4 regions of the Duganella kummerowiae genome follow, and region 3 is predicted to be linked to each of the others. Evidence: predicted binding sites of a transcription regulator. Region 3 holds the regulator's gene; each other region holds the start of a gene.
What was found. Region 3 encodes FNR, which switches genes on or off when oxygen is low (the NO sensors DNR and NnrR bind a similar motif). Its sites were predicted from a motif close to TTGATNNNNATCAA; they were not measured.
Positions count from the first base shown of each region.

Region 1: ACLB1G_RS06455 (agglutinin biogenesis protein MshI) is a predicted target of FNR. The motif match lies at 1,761-1,774, and genes of this name have one in related genera.
Region 2: ACLB1G_RS25705 (OmpW/AlkL family protein) is a predicted target of FNR. The motif match lies at 1,375-1,388, and genes of this name have one in related genera.
Region 4: ACLB1G_RS06950 (universal stress protein) is a predicted target of FNR. The motif match lies at 1,118-1,131, and genes of this name have one in related genera.

Region 1 is NZ_JBKFEH010000007.1:181,554-185,067, reverse strand. Features, by position in the region: gene ACLB1G_RS06465 (type II secretion system protein M) at 1-117, opposite strand, end outside; gene ACLB1G_RS06460 (hypothetical protein) at 114-767, opposite strand; gene ACLB1G_RS06455 (agglutinin biogenesis protein MshI) at 764-1,711, opposite strand; gene ACLB1G_RS06450 (agglutinin biogenesis protein MshP) at 1,837-2,310, opposite strand; gene ACLB1G_RS06445 (prepilin-type N-terminal cleavage/methylation domain-containing protein) at 2,307-3,131, opposite strand; gene ACLB1G_RS06440 (type IV pilus modification PilV family protein) at 3,128-3,514, opposite strand, start outside.
Region 2 is NZ_JBKFEH010000023.1:51,802-55,315, reverse strand. Features, by position in the region: gene ACLB1G_RS25715 (hypothetical protein) at 1-198, opposite strand, end outside; gene ACLB1G_RS25710 (MORN repeat-containing protein) at 256-1,308, shown strand; gene ACLB1G_RS25705 (OmpW/AlkL family protein) at 1,454-2,065, shown strand; gene ACLB1G_RS25700 (DUF2244 domain-containing protein) at 2,167-2,625, opposite strand; gene ACLB1G_RS25695 (hypothetical protein) at 2,705-3,136, shown strand; gene ACLB1G_RS25690 (methyl-accepting chemotaxis protein) at 3,210-3,514, opposite strand, start outside.
Region 3 is NZ_JBKFEH010000008.1:719,748-723,261, reverse strand. Features, by position in the region: gene ACLB1G_RS11060 (response regulator) at 1-1,543, opposite strand, end outside; gene fnr (fumarate/nitrate reduction transcriptional regulator Fnr) at 1,729-2,487, shown strand; gene ACLB1G_RS11050 (FixH family protein) at 2,603-3,124, opposite strand; gene ccoG (cytochrome c oxidase accessory protein CcoG) at 3,135-3,514, opposite strand, start outside.
Region 4 is NZ_JBKFEH010000007.1:312,387-315,900, forward strand. Features, by position in the region: gene ACLB1G_RS06945 (poly-beta-hydroxybutyrate polymerase N-terminal domain-containing protein) at 1-211, opposite strand, end outside; gene ACLB1G_RS06950 (universal stress protein) at 213-1,049, opposite strand; gene treF (alpha,alpha-trehalase TreF) at 1,263-2,852, shown strand; gene ACLB1G_RS06960 (acyl-CoA dehydrogenase family protein) at 2,916-3,514, shown strand, end outside.

The sequences.
Region 1 (3,514 bases), on a different contig from region 3:
TTCCATCACATACAGGAGGAACAGCACCATGGCGGTGGCGGCGGCAAACAGCATGCCGCGCTCACGCAGGGTCAGGGCGTCGATTTTCGCGGCCAGTTTCAGCAATTGCTCCTTCATTTGGCCGTCCCTTCCACGCTCGACTGCAGGCTGAATTCCACATACGGCGCGCTGGCGGCCTGCGGCGCGGCGTCCGCGCTGGCCGCAGCGGCGGGCGCCGCGCCGGGCCGGGCGATATCGAGGCTGGCGAAGGTCTTGCCGCGCATGACCTTTTCGCTGGTCAGGCGCGCGATGTAGCTGGGGATCAGGGTCGGCTGCATGGCGCGGCCCTGCACCCCGATGTCATGGCCGGCGCCGCTGATGGTCAGTCCCGTCAGCCACAGGCCGCTCACGTTCTGGCGCGCCAGCGCGCGGAAGTATTCGGCATAGCCGGCCGTATTGCCCAGCGCCCCGCCCTGCAGCACCTGCTCCACGTCCTTGAGCGCGTGCAGTTCCTGTTCGGCCTGCGCCACTTCGGCGGCCAGCGCCGGGTTGAGGTGGCGCGGCGCGAACTGTTGCCTGGCCTTGAGCAGGCGCGCCTCGCGCTCCGCCACCAGGGTGCGGCCGGCGGCGGCGCGCTGTTCCAGTTCCTTCACCTGGTGGCTGGCGTACCAGCCCACCGCCAGCGCGCCCAGCACGATCACGCCCAGCGCCTGCGCCATGGGCAGCGCCGTGAAAACCTTCTTTTGCTTGAGGAAGATCGGGTTGTACAGGTTGATCTGCTGGCTCACAGCCGCACCTCCTCATCCCGCAGGGCGGCGCCCAGGGTCAGGAAGAAGCGCTGCTGGCGGCTCTCGTCCTGCTGCAGTTCCGGCACCCGGCTCAGGTCGAACACATCCCCCAATTCCATGGCCTCCACCGCCATGTACAGGTTGCTGGCCAGGTGCTCGTGCAGGCCGCTGGCGCCGGTCGGCGCCAGCAGCAGCTTGGCCACGCTCACGTAATGGAACTGGCGCTCGAAGTGGTCCATGGAGCGCTGCAGCTCCAGGGTGATCTTGTCGAAGCAGGCGTGCTGCTTGTCGGTGTCCGGCTCCAGCAGCTGCTGCAGGGTGACGTCGATGCGGCGGGTCAGGTACAGCTCTGCCTTGTAGGTCACGGTCAGCAGGCCGCCCTCGGCATCGAAGGACAGCATGGCCAGGCCACGCCCGGGAATCTCCAGCAGCGCGGAGATGTTACGCTGCGCCATCTCGGGGATGTCGATCACGGACAAAGGCAGCTCGGCTTCGGCAAACAGGTCCTGGCGCGATTGCACCACGCTGTTGCGGGCCGCCACCGCGAACATGGAATGGCCGCGCGCCGTGTTGCCGGGATCGACAGGAATGTCCAGCACGTCGATGGTGGCGTCGTCGATGTGGAAGTCCAGCATGTCCTTGAGGCGCCAGCGCACCGCCGTCTTCAGCTCATCGGGCGGGACGTTGGGCGCGTCCACCGTGAGTATCTGGTAGTCGCGCGCGCCCAGCATGGTGCCGCAGCGGAAGGCGGAGGCGCGCAATTCCTTGTCGACCCGCGCCAGCGCTTCGGCCGACAGCGCCGGCGCGGCCTCCACCAGGGCCGCCAGTTTCACCAGCGGCTTGGCGTCGCGCACGCGCTCGACACGGCCGGCATACACGCCGTCACCGCCGAAGGTGAGCGTGAGGCTGCCGTCCTTTTTTTTCGTCCTGTTGAAGAAACCCATGCCGGCTATCTGGTTGAAGTGGATTACGCGAAGTTTACGCGCTAGATGGTTGATTATATTCAAGTTACCACGGTTTTTTGCTGCAATTTCGTATCAGTACCGCAAAAACACACACATTTCCACATCTAAAGCTGGGCCTGGACCACGCGCTGCACATAATCCGGGCTGCGGCTGGCGTTCGGGCAGGCGCCATTGGCCGGTTCGTTGCAGGCGGTGGAGGTGATCAGGAAGTGCGAATAGGTAGCGCCAGCCAGCTTGACCGGCGTGCCGCAGCTCACCGTCACCGTAAAGGCCGACAAGGTGGTATCGGACGGCATGCGGAACGAATACGTGGCGGGACAGCCCAGATTGACCGCCGGATCGGCGTTCGACTGCGCCTGCAGGGCCTGGTACAGCGCCCACTCCACCCCGGCGCGCGCGGCCTGGTAGGCGCGTGCGGCCTGCTGGTCCTGCACCACGGTATTCTGCTGTCCGGTGGTGATGGAGACGATGGCAACGCCCAGTCCGGCCAGCACCACCAGCAGGAAGATCGCGGTGACGATGCCGATCCCGGCCTGCCGCCGCAACGCATGCACCCGGGGACGGAAAAGTGGATTCATGGCGTGTTGTCAACGTGGATTTGATGGACCAGCGTGGCCCGCTCGGCGTTGTTATCGGCGCGGGCCAAGGTCAGGCTCAGTCCCAGCAGGCCGTTCTGCACGTTGGCCAACTGGGTGTAGTCGAAGACGCAAGCGGTGACATTCGCGGCCATCAGCGCACTGGACCCACCGGAGGGCATGGCCTGGGCCAGGTTGTAGCCATAGTTCCAGTATCGCGTCAGGGTACGCGCGGTGGGGTCCCAGGCATAGGTAACGGGACGCGTGACCACGGCAAAGCGCTGGGTCGGCGACATGTTACGCGACGAGAAGGTGTTGCTCAGCAACGTCACCGTATTGCCGCTGACCTGGGCGACCTGGGCCCGGTTATTGCCCTGGTAGGCATCGGCGTCCTGGAAATCTGTCCCCAGGTTGTAGATCACGATGGAATCGCCCGCCATGATCGCGTAGGGCGCCACCGGCATGGGGCCGACCACATCGAAGGACAGGCCATGGTTGACGAAGTCGAGCGGATTTCCACTACTTTGATTATCCTGCACCGATAGATAGGTGCCGCCCGCCTTGGTCGGGATGAATTCCAGCAGCAGCACCCCATTGATCGCGGTGACGCGTATGCTGTTGGGCAGCGCACCACGCACCTCGCGCGCGATGCGGCGCAACGCCAGGTCGGCCACGTCGCTCAGCTCGGCCCGGCCGACCGCATCCACGTAGTTCTGTACCGGCTGGCGGATGAACAACACCATGATGCCGGCCAGGATGCTGGTCACCACCATCACCACGACGGCTTCCACCAGGGTGAAGCCGGATTGCCGGACGCGCGTCATGGCACCGACCTCGGCGCATAGCGGGTGCGGTAGCCGTCCAATGCGACGAAGTCATTGGCGCCGCCGCCGTAGGCGACCCTGACCGTGATGAGCAAGATGTTCATACTGGCCGGCAGCGTGGTGCCGGTGATGGCCCTGCCTGCCGGCCCCAGCGGCCTGTTACCTGGCGGCGCATCGACGCTGACCGTCACGGTGTAGCCCGCGAGCGCGCCACCGCCCAGCACCGCGCCGCTGGCGTCCAGCAGGACGCCGGACGCATTGGCCAGGCTCTTGCCGGCATAATCGTTGACGTTGTCGTAAGGCCGTGTATTGCCGCTCTCCGCACCAGGGGTGCCGAGCTGCTCCAGCGCGGCCGGACAGTTGATGGCGTCCGCGGCCTGGGC
Region 2 (3,514 bases), on a different contig from region 3:
CCAGCCGGCGCGGGTCTCGCGGCCATCCCTGCCATTCTTGAGGAAATCCACTTGCGCACACTGTGGGGGCAGGCGGTAGGACACTTCCAGCGCATCGGGTCCTGCCAGCGTCAGTTGCACGTCCACCCCGGCCTGGTCCGGCGCGGCCAAGGCGCCCAGCGGCCACAAGGCCGCCAGCAGTCTTAAGTAATTTTTCATGTCCCAAGGATATCACCAAGTGATAACATTATTTTCTTTACAATCACGAGAGACCTTATGCGCCCGCTTCCCCTGCTGCTGCTTGCCCTTGCCGCCCACGCCGTGGCCGCGGAACCCGCCTACACCGGTCCGGCCGACTGCCGCATTGCCGATCCGCGTCCGGCCGCCGGGCGTAGCGCCAGCTGGAACGGCGCCTGCAAGGATGGCTATGCGGACGGCCCCGGCGCGCTGCAATGGACGCTGAACGGCAAGGACACGGAACGCTACGAAGGCCCGCTGCAGCGCGGCCTGCCGAATGGCGACGGGGTCTACCAGCGCGCCGACGGCAGCCTGGCCCAGGGCGACTACAAGGATGGGCAGCTGGATGGCAAGGGCATCATCGTGCGGCCCAATGGCGACAAGCTGGTGGGCAGCTTCCAGCAGGGCCGGGTCACGGGCCAGGTCAAGTTCTACAGCCACAATGGCGACGTCTACGAAGGCGGCTGGAACGCCGGTCCGGATGGCGTCGGCACGATACGCTATGCCCTGGGCGGCAGCTACAGCGGCCACTGGCGCAACGGCAAGCCGTGGGGCGAAGGCGCCATCACCTATTCCAATGGCCAGGTGCTCAAGGGCCAGTTCGCCGGCAGCTTCCAGCTGGGCGGGCCGGCGCTGGAGGGCAAGCCGCAGCCGGGCAACTACGACATCAAGGAAGACAGCCCCCGCACCGGCAGCAACCTGCGCAGCGACGCCGCCCGGGGCTACCAGGTGCCGCCCGATAAATCCTATGCCGACCTGACGCCTGAACAGCAGCAGCTGGTCAGGCAGCCCTACGCCATCCTGCAGGCCGGCGACGCGCCGCCCTATCCGGTGGGCGGCATGGTGGAGCTGTCGCGCGCGCTGTCGCGCCTGGGCGGCCAGATGCGCGGACGCGGCATGCTGCAGGCCCAGGTCTGGGTCGACGAAAACGGCGCGCCGCAGCGCACCGCCATCCTGGAAGCGCCCGACAAGGAGTTCGGCGACATGGTGGCCAGGGTGCTGTTGCTGGTCAAGTATACGCCGGGCCGCTGCGCCGGCCAGCCCTGCGCCATGGCGGTGCCGTTCAAGTACATGTTCACCCTCAGCCCATGAGCTGGCAATGCAGCGGCGCCGTGACGGTACCGTAAAACTACGAGGGCACGGCGTATCGGTGAGCTTTTGATGTGCATCAAAGTTTTTGCTGAGCAGCATCAATACACTTCTTTCCGTTACTTAGACGAAAGAGAAGGAAGTGAAAATGAAGAAGCCTGTTGCAGCCATCCTGTTTGCCTCCCTGGGTTTGATCGCGGGCCACGCGGCCGCCGAGGAATCGCCGTGGCTGGTGCGTGCGCGCGCTGTGCATCTGGATCCGGCCGACAAGTCTGATCCCGTGGGCGGCGCCGGCGCCTCCGACCGCATCGGCGTGAGCAGCAAGACCATCCCCGAAGTCGACATCTCGTATTTCTTCACCCCGAACTTCGCGGCCGAGCTGATCCTGACCTATCCGCAGAAGCACGACGTGAGCCTGGACGGCGCCAAGATCGGCACCTTCAAGCACCTGCCGCCCACGCTGCTGGCCCAGTACCATTTCGTGTCGAACTCGCCGCTCACGCCCTACCTGGGCGCCGGTGTGAACTACACCAACATCTCCGATGTGAACCTGCTGGGCGGTAAGGGCGGACTGGAACACAAGAGCTGGGGCCTGGCCGTGCAGGCCGGCGTCGACTACAAGATCGACGAGCACTGGTCGCTCAACTTCGACGTGAAGAAAGTGCAGATCCGCAGCGACGTGTATATCAGCGGCGCCAAGGCCAGCGCGGTCAAGGTGGATCCGCTGCTGGTGGGCGTGGGCGTCGGCTACCGCTTCTAAGAACCCGTTTAAAAATGACCATGGCGTCGTTACGGCTCCTCGCCGTGCTGGCGCACTGTCTTCGTAGCCGCGCCTAGCCCTGCTCATTTTTGGAACGGGTTCTAATGGAGGCGCAGGTCGCGCTGCAGTTCCAGCGCGACCTGGCGCCGGCGCGCGGGCGGCGCCAGCCGTCCCAGCGCCAACCGGCGGCCGCCGGCTTCCAGCGCGATCAGGTCGCGCTGGCGGCGCGGCGGCGTGACGCGGGTGCGGCGTGCATCGAGCTCGATGCGGGTGACCCGCTCGGCCGAGCAGCGCTCCACCAGCAAACGGCCGCCGGCCAGCTCGATGCGCTCATGGTCGGTGGCGTGGCGCGCGTGATACACGAAGGCCGCCGCCACCGCCGCCATCTCCAGCGCCGTAAAGAACAGGATCTGCCACACCCCGGCCACGATGAAACCGGTGGCCACGCCGAACGAGGCCAGGCACAGCACGCCGTAGGCGGCCACGAACTGGCGCGGCGTCAGCGCGCACTGGCGGCGCAGCAGCCATTCCCGCCTGCTTTCCGAGCTATCGCGTGGCATGTCATCCTCCCGCCGCCATTATTTCACGATTCCCGCCTGCCGCTATAATGCGGGCATACCGGCCACCGATGGATGCCTCATGCGCAAGTCCCTGATACTCCTGCTGCCCCTGCTGCTGACCGCCTGCGTGGACGATTCCGCCAGCTATTACGCGGACGGCAAGGGCGGCCAGCACAGCCTGACGGTGCGGCGCGTGCAGCCGTATTTCTGGAAGGATGAAGTGGAAGTGCAGCTGACCATGGCGCGCCAGCCGGAATGCCAGCGTCGGGTGGACCTGCAGCTGTCCGGCGCGGACGAGGTCGAAATCGAGCTGTACGCCAAGGGCGACAACATGTGGGTGCTGCGCTCCGGCCAGGAAGCGTGGGCGGCCGACACCCAGACCTGTGTGCTGTACACCGACATCAAGACCGACCCGGGCGAACTGGTCGGCATGTACCACGTGGACGGCGACCAGCTGATCTTCGAAGCGGCCGTGGCCGTGGGACCGGACGGCAAACCGCTGCCGCAGTAACCCCGGTAACCCCGGTAACCCCGGGGTCAGATCTGACATTAGTACATGAGTCTGCCTTCAGGCTAGCTCATGATCAGGCCAGCTCATGTCTGAACGAGACCTGACCCCGCAGTTTGAAGCGGGCGACCAGCCGCGCCAGCGCCGCCGCCTGTTCCTGCAAGCTGGCGGCCGCTGCCGCTGCCTGCTCCACCAGCGCGGCGTTTTGCTGGGTGGCCGCGTCCATCTCGCTGATGGCCTGGTTGACGTGGCCTATGCCCGTGCTCTGCTCGCCCGACGCGGCCGCGATCGCCGCCATCAGCCGCGTCACCCGCTCCACGCTGGCCACCACCTGCTCCATGGTCGCGCCGGCCGTGGCGGCCAGCCCGCTGCCCTGTTCTA
Region 3 (3,514 bases):
TCATGTTGGCCACGAACTCGCTCTTGGCGCGGTTGGCGGCCTCGGCGCGGTCGCGCTCCTGCTCCAGCTCGACGGCGCGCGCCTCCAGCTCCAGCCGCAGGCGGTGCCGTTCGGTGATGTCGGACACCACGGCCAGTACCTTGGTGCCCTGGTCGGTGCGCACCGCGCTGAGGTTGACCTCGATCGGGAATTCGCTGCCGTCGCGCCGCAGGCCATATAAATCCTGGCCCGGCCCCATGCGCGACGGTTCGGCGCTGAGGCGCTCGGCGAAGAACTGGGTGCGGTGGCGCTGGTGCAGGCTGCGCAGGCGCTCCGGCACCAGTACTTCCAGCGGCTGGCCCAGCACTTCCTCGCGTTGATAGCCGAAATAGCGCTCGGCCTGGCGGTTGAAGGTTTCGATGCGGCCGTCCACGCCCACCACCACGATGGCGTTGGGGGCGAACTCGATCAGGCTTTGCAGGCGGGCGTCGGCCGACAGGCGCTCGTGCATCAGGCTGTTGAAGGCGGCCGTCAGCTGGCCGACCTCGTCCTCGGTCCGCACTGGCAGCGGCGTGAAGCGGCGGGCGTCGCTGCGCAGCACGGCAATGGCGTCGCGCAGGCGCACCAGCGGCGCCATCAGGCGCAGCGTCAGCCAGCCGATCACGGCGGCCGACAGCAGCGAGGCCGCGGCGCTCCAGGCCAGCAGGCGGTACAGCACGCCGTTGAAGGGCTCGAACGCTTCCTCCATGGGCAGCGAGGCGGCCAGCAGCCAGTCCACCGCTTGCAGCTGCTTGTAGCTGTTCAGGGCGCGGGTGCCGTTGCTGGTGGTGCCCAGCATGGAACCCTCGAAGCCGTCATCCAGGGCGCGCGTGGTGGCCGGATTGGCGTTGGGCTGGCGCGGCTGCAGCAGGCGGCTGGTGTCCGGATGCAGCACGTACAGCGAGGGCTGGCCGCGGGTCAGGGCGAAGTAGTAGCCGCTGCGGCCCACCTTGGCGGTGCGCAAATGGCCCAGCAGGTTGTCCTTGTAGAGGCGCAGTACGCCCATCAGCAGGCAGCGCACTTCGCCGTTGTCGTCCAGCACCGGTGCGATCATCTGCACGATGGGCTGCTTGTTGGTCTTGCCGATCACCGGTTCGGTGATCATGGGCTTGCGGGTTTGCATGACCTTCTTGAAATAGGCGCGGTCGGACGCGTTGACCTGGGTGCGGCCCGGCACCACCGGCAGATCGGCGATCACGTCGCCGGCCGGGTTGAGCACCAGCAGGTCGTCGAACAGGGCCAGCACGGCGCGGTCGCGGTAGTAGTCGCGCAGGCGCTCGGGATCGGCAGCGATGGCCAGCGGCTGGTTGCGGGCCGAGACCGCGATGATGTCGAGCAGCATCAGCAGCTTGTCGTCCAGCTCCTCGGCAGTGCGGTTGATCAGCGCCGTCTGCTGGGCGAACAGCACCCGCGTGAAGTCGTCCTGCATCCGTTGCATTTGCACCACGGTAACGAGGGCGATCATCAGGATGGAGGTAATGCTGGTGGCCAGCGCGACCTTGGCTTTGATGCCGAGAGGCTTCATGTCTTCCTTGCAAGCGGGGTCGGGGCGATCGGAGGAATTGCCATATTGCTAGGGATTTTCCCCGCAATGGGCGGGATTGGCAAGGAGCAGGCACTGCACTGTGGGCGTTGTCGCACAGCCTCGGATACCTGAATGGTTCAGTGCGAAATCGCACCAAATGGGGGCGGATGCGCTACACTGCCTGGATGATACGCGAACTTCCCCCCCTGACCCTGCCCGCCACCTCGATCGATGCGCTGCGCGCGCGCTGCGCCACCTGCAGCATGCACCAGCTGTGCCTGCCCATGGGCCTGGACACGGCCGACATGGACCGCCTGGACCAGATCATCGGCCGCCGCCGCAAGGTGGCGCGCGGCGGCACCCTGTTCCGTATCGGCGACGGCTTCGCCAACCTGTATGCGGTGCGGCTGGGACATTTCAAGACCTACCAGGTCAACCAGGAGGGGCTGGAGCAGATCACCGGCTTCCAGATGGCCGGCGAGCTGCTGGGCATGGACGCCATCAGCGCCGACCGCCATTTATGCAACGCCATTGCGCTGGAGGACAGCGAGGTGTGCGAAATCCCGTTCGGCAGTCTGCAGCAGCTGCTGGCCGACATGCCCACCCTGCTGCGCCATTTCCATCGCATGATGAGCCAGGAAATCACGCGCGAGCAAAGTGTCATGCTGTTGCTGGGGAATATGCAGGCCACCCAGCGCTTTGCCGCCTTCCTGGTCAACCTGTCCTCGCGCTACGAGGCGCGCGGCTATTCGCCGCACACCTTCCAGCTGCGCATGTCGCGCGAGGAAATCGGCAACTACCTGGGCTTGACCATAGAGAGCATCAGCCGTTTGCTGTCCAGGTTCAAGAAAGAGGGCTTGGTGCGGGTCAGCAACCGCGAGATCGAGCTGCTCAACCTGCCTACCCTCAAGGCCATCACGGCCGGCACCGAGACCTGCGCATAGAACCTGTTTCAAACCGAACATGGCGTCGTTGCAGCTCCTCGCCGTGCAGGCGCACTGTCTTCGCCGCCCCGGCCTTGGCCAGCGCCTGGCCCTGATTTTGAAACAGGTTCAAAACCTACTCCGCGTCGGCCCTTAGCGTCACCGAACGCTGCGCCGGCCACTGCCAGGCGCCGGCCAGGCGCCAGTCGCGCTGTTCTCCTTCCGCCAGCACCACCCAGCGGCTGCGCTCCAGCATGGGCAGCGCCACGTGGAAGGCGCCGTCCGCGTCGGGCTTGAGCATGAGGCGGATATCCTTTTCCGGCAGGGTCGCGTGCGACAGGTGCAGCAGCACGGCGGCCGGCCGGGTGGCCTGGCTGCGGCTGCTGATGCGCCCGCGCAGCTCGCTGGTCGAGGGATCGTATTCCACTTCCATGGCCAGTCCCAGGCCGGCTGCCGCGCGGTCGCGCCGCAGGTCCTGGTTGATGGCCTTGCCCTGCTTGTAGTAGTCGCCCACCACCAGCGCATCCTGGCCCTGGTAGGCCAGCCAGCCCGTGTAGCTGGCGGCCACGGCCACGATGAAGGGGCCGGCCATCAGCAGCCAGGGCCAGCGGTGGCGCCACCAGGGCGCAGGATTCGGACTCGGGATTGCGGCTTGCATCATCACTCCTTCAGCGCGGCACCATGAACACCGCATGTTCCTTCACATGCAGGGATGGATCGTCCACGGCGGTCAGTTCGATATCGATCTTGTTGGACCCCGGCTGGCCGGCGCCGTGCGCGGTGCGCAGGCGGATCGGATGGGCCAGGGTTTCGGTGGCGCCCACGGTCACGGTGTCGGCCGTCACCTGGGCCAGGGTGGGCACGCCGCTGACGCGGATGCGGTAGGTGTGGGCCTGCTCGCTGGTGTTCATGATCTGCAGCCTGTACACGTTCTCTATCATGCCGTCCTCGACTTCGCGGCCCAGGGTGCCGCGGTCGCGCAGCACGTCCAGCTTGAGCGGGGTGCGCAGCGCCAGCGTGGTGCCCACCGTGGCCACCAGGGCCAGCA
Region 4 (3,514 bases), on a different contig from region 3:
AGCCGGGCATGGCGGGCGCGCCGGCGGTTGGCAGCCCGGCGTCGGGCGCCCGTTCGGGCGCATGATAGGCCGCGGGTTCCGGCGCGTAATCCAGCGCATGATGCGCCGCAGGCGCCGGCGCGGACTCGCGCCCCGCGTCCGGCATGGCAGCCGGCTTGGCGTCCGGCGGCACCGCCATGGCGGGGTGCCAGCATCCTTCCAGGTCGGCCATGTCAGTGCGCCAGCAGCAAGGGCACGCTGGCGTCGTCCAGCAGGCTGGTGGTGGCGCCCCCGATCAGCCACTCGCGGTAGCGGCTGTGGCCGTAAGCGCCCGCCACCAGCAGGTCGGCGCCCACGTCACGGGCCAGGCCCAGCAGGGCGGGCGCCGCGCCCAGCGTGCTGTGTTCGCGCACCACCTCCACCGGTACGCCGTGGCGCGCCAGGTAGGTGGCCAGGTCGGCGCCGGGACTCTCGCCGTGGGTTTGCGTCAGTGAGTCCGGGTTGATCACGGCGACCTTGACCGAGGTGGCCTCTCGCAGCAGAGGCAGGGCGGCGGCGACCGCGCGGCAGGCTTCGCTGCTGGCGTCCCAGCCGACCACGGCGACGTTGCCGACCTGCTGCTTGCCATAGCCGTCCGGCACCACCAGCACCGGACGCGTGCAGTGCAGGGCGACATAGCCGGCCAGGCCGGCGGTCAGGCGGGCGCGGGCCCCGGGCGGGGTGCCGGGACTGAGCACCAGCAGGTCGGCATAGGCCGACTGCAGCAGCAGGGCGTGTTCGGCGTCGTCATTGATGATGCGCTGTTCCCAGGACGCCACGCCCAGGCGCTGCATGGCTGCCGTGAAGGCCTGCAGCTGCTGCGCCGCATGTTCGCGCAGCAGATCGTAGTCCGCCGCGGGCAGCGCACCCATGGGAGAACTGCCGAGCATCAGGTAATCCTGCGGCGCGATGCCGGTGACGGCGCTGCCCACCAGATGGGCGGCATGGCGGGCGGCCAGGGCAGCCGCCACTTCCAGCCTGGGGGCCAGCCCGGCGCTGCCGTCGACGTGCACGAGTATGGTCTTGTACATGGTGCGCTCCTTTTATTGGTCGTGGTATCCAGTGTAGGAGCGCGGGAGGAGTGGCAGGGTTCCCGGATTTGAGCTTGATCAAAAACCGTGCACGGAAATTTGCGGCAATTGCACGCTTGAATATGTGGGATGGCTCACCGGGTTCCGATACGCGCGCCGTGCGCGCACCAGCCTGCTTATACTGCGCTAGCCTACAGCTACCATGGAGCGCAAATGAAAATACGGGAGATGCCGAGCGGCGGCGTGCGGCTGGCCGCCCTGATATGCGTGCTGCTTGCCGTGGCGGCCGGGCCAGGGTACGCGCAGCGTGGGAGCCCTGCGGTCACGCCGGCCGATATGCCACGGCCGCCGCAGGAGGTGTACGGCGCCCTGTTCGAGGCGGTGCAGGCCGCGCACATCTATCCCGATGCCAAGACCTTCGCCGATGCGGTGGCCAGGGAGGAGCCGGCCGCCATCCTGGCGCGCTACCGGCAAGAGCGGCCCCAGGGCGCGGCGCAGCTCAAGGCTTTCGTCGAGCGCCACTTCACCCTGCCGGAACCAGCCCAGGTCACGCTGCGCCAGCACATCGCCTCCCTGTGGCCGATACTGGCGCGGCCGCCGCTGGAGCCGCCGAAGTGGTCGTCGGCGTTGCCGCTGCCGGCCGCCTACGTGGTGCCGGGCGGCCGCTTCCGCGAGATCTACTACTGGGATTCCTACTTCACCATGCTGGGCCTGCGCGCGGACCGGCGCGAAGACCTGGTGGCGTCCATGCTCACCGACTTCAAAAGCCTGCTGCAGCGCTACGGCCATATCCCGAACGGCACGCGCACCTACTACCTGAGCCGCTCGCAGCCGCCGTTCTTTGCCGCCATGACGCGCCTGCAGCCGGCCGACGATGCGCTGGCGGCGCTCAAGACCGAGCATGCCTACTGGATGCGCGGCGCATCCTGCCTGCCGCGGCAGGGCGCGGGCGCCTGCGAGCATGTGGTGCGGCTGCAGGATGGCGCCATCCTCAACCGCTACTGGGACGCCAGGGACACGCCGCGCGACGAGGCGCTGGGGCCGGACCTGGCCACGGCGCGCGACAGCCGCCGTCCCGCGTCCGAGGTCTACCGCGACCTGCGCGCCGCCGCCGAAAGCGGCTGGGATTTCTCGTCGCGCTGGCTGGACGATGCGCAGCGCCTGTCCACCATCCACACCACGTCCGTGCTGCCGGTGGACCTCAACAGCCTCTTGTACCAGCTGGAAGAAGAAATCGAAACGCGCTGCGCCGCCGCCCGGGACGCCGCCTGCGCCGTTGCATTCCGGCGCGCGAGGGAGCAGCGCGCCGCCGCCATACAGCAGTACCTGTGGCTCGCCAGCGAACAGCGCTATGCCGACTACGACACCCGCAAGGGCGCGCCCACGGAAGTGTTGAGCGCGGCCACCCTGTTCCCGCTGTGGGTGGGCATCGCCACGCCGGCCCAGGCGCAGGCGGTGGCGGCCACCACCCGCAACCGGCTGCTGGCCGAGGGCGGCCTGCGCACCACGCTGGTCCGCACCGGCCAGCAGTGGGACGCGCCCAATGGCTGGGCGCCGCTGCAGTGGATCGCCATCGACGGCCTGGAACGCTACGGCCACAAGGAGCTGGCGCGCGATGTCGCCGCGCGCTGGGTAGCCACCGTGGACCGCACCTGGCGCGAGACCGGCAAGCTGCTGGAAAAATACGATGTCGAGGAACGCAAGAGCGGCGGTGGCGGCGAGTATCCCACCCAGGACGGCTTCGGCTGGACCAATGGCGTCACGGCCGCGCTGCTGCAGCGCTATCCGCACCTGGAAGATTGAACGGCTAGCCAAAATATCAGTTTACCTGATAATATCGCCACAGTTCTTTTTCGAGCGAGCGCCATGTTCACCTACCAGCCCCCCGTCAAGCATATGCGGTATGTCCTGTTCGATGTCCTGTCCGCGCAGGGACAGGTGGATGAAGACCTGGCGCTCCAGGTGCTGGAGGAGGCGGGGCGCTTTACCAGCGAGGTGCTGTTCCCGCTCAATGCGACCGGCGACCGCGAGGGCTGCACCTTGCGCGAAGGCGCCGTGTCCACCCCGGACGGCTTTGCGGACGCCTACCGCCAGTTCCAGCAGGCCGGCTGGCCGGCGCTGGCCTGCGACCCCGAGGACGGCGGCCAGGGCCTGCCGCATGTGCTGGAATGTGCGCTGCAGGAGATGATGGTGAGCGCCAACCACGCCTGGACCATGTATCCGGGCTTGCTGCACGGCGCCTACACCTGCCTGAAGGCGCACGGCAGCGAGGAATTGAAACAGCGCTACCTGCCGCGCATCGCCAGCGGCGAGTGGCTGGCCACCATGTGCCTGACCGAGCCGCAGGCCGGCAGCGACGTCGGCCTGCTGCGCACCCGCGCCGTGCAGCAGGCCGATGGCAGCTACCGCCTGGGCGGCGCCAAGATCTTCATCTCCGGCGGCGAGCATGACCTGACGGAGAACAT